2 linked regions of the Roseateles amylovorans genome follow. The protein of the gene in region 2 interacts with the protein of the main gene of each other region in a pairwise test. Links are inferred from orthologs where the notes say so. Each region holds a gene or a part of one and is shown on either strand. Other genes may lie near its edges.

Region 1 (3,402 bases), 2.0 Mb from region 2 along the record:
GCCAGCGAGGTGAAATGAGGGAAAAAAGGAGGAATGAGACATCGCCGAACGTCCTGGCACGTCCCCGCCCCCGAGGGCGGGTGCCGGAAGTCAGCGGTTCGGCGAGCGTCAGATTGCCGTGCGAGCGGCTCGAGGTTGCGACGAGGAGCGCAGCCGTACTCCCGTACGGCGAGCACCGCAGTCGCAAGATCGAGTCGCGCAGCCGGCAAGCTGGCGCTTGCCGGCGGAGGGGGGAGGGGGTCGAACCCTCCCGGCAACGCATGGCGCCACCCACCAGGTTTGAAGCCTGGCCGATCCACCGGGATCGTTCCCCCTCCCACAGCCCTGCGGGGCTGGCGTGAGGGCGGGGTGAAAGTCCCCTGCCCTGTGGCCAGCCCGGTCTGTCCTTGTCCTACGCCTGCTGCGCCTGCTGCGCGTGCTGCGCCTGCTGCGCCTGCTGCGCCTGCTGCGCGGACGCTGCGTGTGTCCTGACGTCCTTCGCCCTCGCTCCCCATGATCTCAAGCGGCCTTCACCGGCTCGCCCTCATCCAGGAACAACTGGCAATCCGCTCTCAGCTTATGCGCATCCCCCACCCGTCGGAGCAACCCGACGCGATCAAAGAACTCCAGCACCTGAATCGCCCGCTTGCGGCCCAGCCCGCTGCGGTCCCGAAACAGCGCCGCGCGCACATCACCATCTTCCTGCGCCGCACCACGTGCCAATTGCGCCAGCGCGTGAATCGCTGCCGGCGCATAGTACAAGTCCTTCACCACCTGGAACAACTCCCCCCGCTGCGCCAATCGCGCAAGCGTGGTGCGCATCAGCGCCTCGGACTCCTGCGCCAAGCCGGCCAGATCCCGCACCCAGGACCCTTCGAAGCCCGATTCCACCAGGCGCGGCAGCACCTTCTGCGCCAGCCGTTCATCCAGCGCCGACAGCGCCACCCCGTGCGCCGGCAGATGCACCGCGGCGCCGGCCAATCGCACCTGGCCGCGTTCGGCCATGCGCTGCACCAAGGCGCGCCACAGCGGCTCCGCCAGGCGCGGCGCGCTCAGGCGCCGCCAGCGCGCCAGATCCGGCCCGAGCTCGTCCGGTTGATCCCGGTGGTATTGCGCGAGCCGCTCCAACGCCAGCGCCTCCCAGACACCGGCCTGCATCGGCCCCAGCGCCCAGGCTGACGCCATGGCCGCATCGGCCGTTCCTTCAATTCGACCGGTACTGAGGGCCTCAGCGCTACCGCCGACCAGGCCATCGCCGGCGTCAGCGTCGGAAGCGGCCTCCGCCACCTTCGCCTCCTTCGGGCCCGGAGCCACGGCAGCGGACCACCAGGGCGCTCGCGCGTCGCGGGCCAGCCCTTGTGCCGCCGCCAGCCGGGACAGATCCACGCCCGCCGGCGCCTGAGCCAACAGCCCGCGCAATCGCTCGATCGGGTCCGGTTGCGACAGGGCGATCAATTCCGCCAAACGTTGCGGCGTACGTCGGTACCGCGCCGGCGCCTGCGGATCCAGCACCCGACCGCCCGCCAGGGCTCGCGTGGCGGACGCATCCCGCAGCACCACCCGATCGCCGGCCCAGCCGCACATCGGTTGATGCAGCACGATCTGCACCAGCGCCTCGGCGCCGGGCTGGACCAGTTCCAGCACCTGACCATCCAGACCGCCCAGGATCGCCACCGATCCGGTCGCCTCCGCCGCGCCCAGATGCACATGCACCGGCGTGCCGCTGCGCAGCGGCTTGGCCTCGTCCGACCACAACCGCAGTCGGACATCGATGCGGTCGCTCCATTGCGCCACCTCCGGCGCCGCCAGCCACTGGCCGCGGGCGACCTCATCCTTGTCCAGGCCGGCCAGCCCGATGGCCACCCGCTGACCCACCTGGGCATGCTCGACCGATTCGTTCTGCGCATGCAGGCTGCGCACCCGCGCGACCTGCGGCACCTGGCCCGCAGCGGGCGGCAGCAGCCACAGCTCATCGCCGATGCGCACTTCTCCCGCATACGCGGTCCCGGTGCACACCGTGCCGACGCCCGACAGGCTGAACACCCGATCGATCGCCAGCCGGAAACCCTGCCCGGCCACGTCGCGCGCCGGCATCTGCCGCGACTGCGCCAGCAAGTGCTGCCGAAGCGCGACCACGCCCTCCCCCGTGGTGGCGGCCACCTCGAAGATCGGCGCACCGGCCAGGCTGGTGTGGGCCAGCAGTTCGTCGATCTCGGCGCGGCGCGCGGCGCGCAAGGCCGCATCAGCACGATCGCATTTGGTCAGGGCGACAGTGCCGCGCTCGATGCCCAGCAGGGACAGCAGTGCCAGATGCTCACGCGTCTGCGGCATCACGCCGTCATCGGCCGCGACCAGCAACAGCGCATGATCGATGCCGGTGGCGCCGGAGAGCATGGTGTGCACCAGCCGCTCGTGACCCGGGACATCGACAAACCCGAGGCGCTGGCCCTCGCCCGCGTCCAGGTAGGCATAGCCCAGCGCAATGCTGATGCCGCGACGCTTCTCTTCCGGCAGACGGTCGGTGTCCACGCCGGTGAGCGCTTTGACCAGCGTGGTCTTGCCGTGGTCGATGTGACCCGCGGTGCCGATGATCATGGCGTCGCCCGTCCGTTCACGACAGCGCCGCCTTCAGCTGCGGCAGCTGCGCCAGCAACTCGGCCTCGGCGCCGGACACGTCCAGGCAGCGGAGGTCCAGCCAGAGTTCGTCGGCCTGCACTCGCGCCACCACCGGCAGCGGCAGGTCGCGCAGCGCCGTCATCAATTCCTCGAGCGCCCGGCCCATGCCACGCTTGCCGGGCAGTTGCGGCGCGATCGCCAGTCCGGCCGACGGCAGCGTCTCCACCGGCAGCGAGCCGGAGCCGATCTGACCGCGCATCGCCGCCACCCGCACCGCATAGCGCGGCGCCAGGGCCGATTGCAGCGGCGCGAGCAGGCGCGCCGCCTGCGCTTCGATGTCGGCCACCGGGCGGGTCAGCAGGCGCAGCGTGGGCAGGTCGCGGGTGAGTCGATCCGGTTGCAGATAGAGCCGCAGCGTCGCCTCCAGCGCCGCCAGCGGCAACTTGGACAGACGCAGGGCCCGCTTCATCGGAAACTTGCGGATGCGCTGGATGTATTCGCGACGGCCGACGATCAAGCCCGCCTGCGGCCCGCCCAGCAGCTTGTCGCCGCTGAAGGTCACCACATCGCAGCCATCGGCCAGCATCTGCTGCGGCAAGGGCTCGGCCGGCAGCCCCCACTGCGCCAGATCGACCAGCGAGCCGCTGCCCAGGTCGGTCAGCAGCGGCAGGCCGCGGGCGTGCGCGATGGGCGCCAGTTCGGCCTCGCTCACCGAGGCGGTGAAGCCTTGAATCGCGTAGTTGCTGGTGTGGACCTTCATCAGCAAGGCGGTGCGGGGCGTGATCGCGGCTTCATAGTCGCGCGCAT
Region 2 (3,197 bases):
TTGAAGGTCGATTCGGTCGCGGCCACCGGCACCGCCACCAGCACGATGTCCGAGCCGGACACGGCCAGCAGCGCGGATTCGGCAGCGATGTCGATGACGCCCATGCGTCGGGCGGTTTCGGTGGTGGAGGGCGATTTGCTGTAGCCCACCACACGGCGGACCAGGCCCGCCTTCTTCATGGCCAGCGCGAACGAGCCGCCCATCAGGCCGCAACCGATCACACCGAGTTGATTGAACATCGTAGACACCCTCTCAGGCCTTCAGGGGGTAGGCACCGATGACCTTGTAGAACGCGCAAAGTTCGCGCAGTTCCGCCAATGCCGCAGCGACGTGGGGTTGAGACGGATGACCGTCCAGATCGATGTAGAAGTAATACTCCCATTGGCCGGTTCGCGCCGGGCGCGATTCGAGCCGGGTCATCGAGACCCCGTGATTTTTAAGCGGAACCAGCAGATCATGCATCGCACCGGGCCGGTTGGGCACCGAGACGATGAGGCTGGTGCAGTCCCGGCCGGTGGCCGGCGGCGCCGCCATGGTCTGCGGCAGGCAGATGACGGCAAAGCGGGTGCGGTTGTAGGCCTCGTCCTGCACCGCATGCGCGACGATGTGCAGACCGAACAGCGGGGCGGCGCGCTCGCTCGCGATCGCGGCCCAGGCCGGATTGGTGGCGGCCAGGCGGGCGCCTTCGGCATTGCTGGACACGGCGCGGCGCTCCGCATGGGGCAGGTGCTTGGCCAGCCAGTTCTGGCATTGCGCCAGCGCCTGCGGGTGGGCCAGTACCGCCTCGATGCCTTCGAGCGTGTTGTCCTTGCGCAGCAGGTTGTGGCGGATCAGCAGGCTGACCTCGCCGACCACATGGGTGGGCGTGTGCAGGAACAGGTCGAGCGAGCGGGTGACCACGCCCTCGGTCATGTTCTCCACGCCCACGACGCCGTACTGGGCGCTGCCGGAGGCGGTGGCGTGGAAGACCTCATCGAAGCTGTTGCAGTAGATGAGGTCGGCGGCACCGCCGAAGTATTCGATCGCCGCCTGTTCGCAGAAGGTGCCGAACGGGCCGAGCACCGCCACCCGCTGGGGCGATTCCAGTGCCAGGCAGGCGGACATGATTTCACGCCAGATCGCGGCCACATGCTCGCCCTTGAGCGGGCCGGGGTTGGCGGCACGGATCTTGGCGATCACCTGGGCCACGCGGTCCGGGCGGAAGAACGGGGTGCCGTCGCGGCGCTTGATCTCGCCGACCTGTTCGGCGACATGGGCGCGCCGGTTCAGCAGGTCCAGCAGTTGGGCGTCCAGCGCATCGATCTGGCCGCGCAGGGCCAGCAATTCCGGATCGGCGACCGGGCTGGGAGGGTTCGGATCGGCCGGGTCAGCCATGTCGTTTCTCGAAATCGTTGAGGTAGCTCACGAGGGCTTGCACGCCCTCCAGCGGCATCGCGTTGTAGATCGACGCCCGCATGCCGCCCACCGACTTGTGGCCTTTGAGTTGCAGCAGTCCGTGATCGCGGGCGCCAGCCAGGAACGGTTCGTTCAGGCGCTCGTCACGAAGGAAGAAGGGGATGTTCATCCGTGAACGGCTGCGGGCCGCCACACGGTTCTCATACAGCGAGGAGGCGTCCAGCGCCTGGTAGAGCAGGGCGGCCTTGTCGATGTTGCGTTGCTCGATGGCGGCCACGCCGGTCTTGCCGGCGTAGCTGAAACCCTTGAGCCACTGGAACACGAGGCCGGCGACGTAGATCGCGAAGGTCGGCGGCGTGTTGAACATCGATTCGGCCTGCGCCACCAATTGGTAGTTGAAGGCGCTGGGGCAGATGGGCAGGGCGCGATCGAGCAGGTCGTCCCGCACGATGACCAGGGTCAGGCCGGCGGGGCCGATGTTCTTCTGGGCGCCAGCGAAGGCCAGGCCGACCTTCGACCAGTCGACCGACCGCGAGGCCACATGCGAGGAGCAGTCGATCACCAGCGGGGCATCGCTGCCCAGGGCCTTCAGGTCGGGCAGTTGATGAAGCTCCAGGCCGTCGATCGTCTCATTGCTGCAGACATGCACATAGGCGGCGTCGCGGCTGAGCTGCCAGTCGGTGGCGGGGATGAGGTCGAGGTAGCGGCCGTCGGCATTGGCGCAGTCGGCGGCGATGCGGACCTCGGCATAGCGACGGGCTTCGGCCGCACTCTTGTGGGACCAGGTGCCGCTGAGCACCACGTCGACGATGCCGCCCCGCGAGAGGTTCATCGGGACGATCGCGTTCTCGCCCAGGCCGCCGCCCTGCATGAACAGGATGCGGAAGTGGTCCGGCACCTGAAGCAGCTCGCGCAGGTCGCGCTCGGCCGCTTCATAGATCGAGGTGAATTCGCGACCGCGGTGGCTCATCTCCATCACGCTCATGCCGCTGCCGTGCCAGTCCAGCATCTCTTCGGACACGCGACTCAAGACCTCGTGAGGTATGGCGGCGGGACCCGGGGAGAAGTTGAATGGGCGGCTGGCTTGCGTCATGGATGGGAGATGGCGGTGCAGTCGTTCAGGAAAGACAAGGGGCGGGCGGCGTCGGGAAGCCTGGGCTTCGCGGCATCGCCCGCCGGTATCCGGCGTCGTGAGGAGGTCCGCCGAGCGGGCTTCCCACGACGCCAGTGTGCGCCGATTTACTTCTTCGGCGCGGGGGCAGCGGCCTTGGGGGCTGAGGACTTGGCGCCCGGAGCCGGCGCGGCCGGGCCGGCTTCCAGACCGAGTTGCTTGGCCACGGTCTGCTGCAGGGCGTTGAAACGCTCATCCAGCTGCTTGCCGTTGTCGTCGATCAGCTTCTTGGTGAAGGCCTGCTGCAGCTCGGGCGCGGTGTCCGCGAACTTCTTGCTCACCGGCGATTCCAGCCAGGCCACGAGTTGCTTGAGCTCGTCTTCGGTGAAGCGCTCGTCCAGCATCACGCCCATGGTCGACGGGGCCAGCTTCTGGCCCTTTTCCACCAGCCCCGGACCGTTGTCTTCCATGAACTTGCGCAGGTTGGCGTCGATGGCCTTGGCCGTCGCCTCGCGCTTGTCTTCGGGGACGCCGCGCAGTGCCGGCACGATCTTCTGCGCCAGCTCGTTGATCGGGCGGCTCAGCACGCCGATGGTGAGCTGTTCGATGGCGGGCTGCTGCAGCTTCAGGATGCGGGTGATCAGCTCCTTCTTGGCGGGCGACGAGTCGGCCTTCTGAGCCCAGGCGAGCG

The links. The genes of interacting proteins can lie anywhere in the genome.
Region 1: the proteins of serC (region 2) and selB interact in binary tests that used the Escherichia coli proteins (3 or more experiments, as listed by UniProt). The link is inferred for Roseateles amylovorans from one-to-one orthologs.

What each region holds. Positions count from the first base shown.
Region 1 is NZ_CP104562.2:1,984,914-1,988,315, reverse strand. The notes cover bases 37-3,011. They hold selB (selenocysteine-specific translation elongation factor), read right to left. Parts: upstream 2,575-3,011; coding sequence 499-2,574; downstream 37-498. Other genes in these bases: selA (L-seryl-tRNA(Sec) selenium transferase), read right to left, coding at 2,591-3,011. Also shown: more of selA, read right to left, coding at 3,012-3,402. UniProt on the Escherichia coli protein: Translation factor necessary for the incorporation of selenocysteine into proteins. It probably replaces EF-Tu for the insertion of selenocysteine directed by the UGA codon. SelB binds GTP and GDP.
Region 2 is NZ_CP104562.2:4,006,273-4,009,469, reverse strand. The notes cover bases 428-3,197. They hold serC (3-phosphoserine/phosphohydroxythreonine transaminase), read right to left. Parts: upstream 2,489-3,197; coding sequence 1,367-2,488; downstream 428-1,366. Other genes in these bases: N4261_RS16615 (DUF2059 domain-containing protein), read right to left, coding at 2,635-3,197; pheA (prephenate dehydratase), read right to left, coding at 428-1,374. Outside these bases: N4261_RS16630 (prephenate dehydrogenase), read right to left, coding at 1-239; more of pheA, read right to left, coding at 253-427. UniProt on the Escherichia coli protein: Catalyzes the reversible conversion of 3-phosphohydroxypyruvate to phosphoserine and of 3-hydroxy-2-oxo-4-phosphonooxybutanoate to phosphohydroxythreonine. Is involved in both pyridoxine and serine biosynthesis.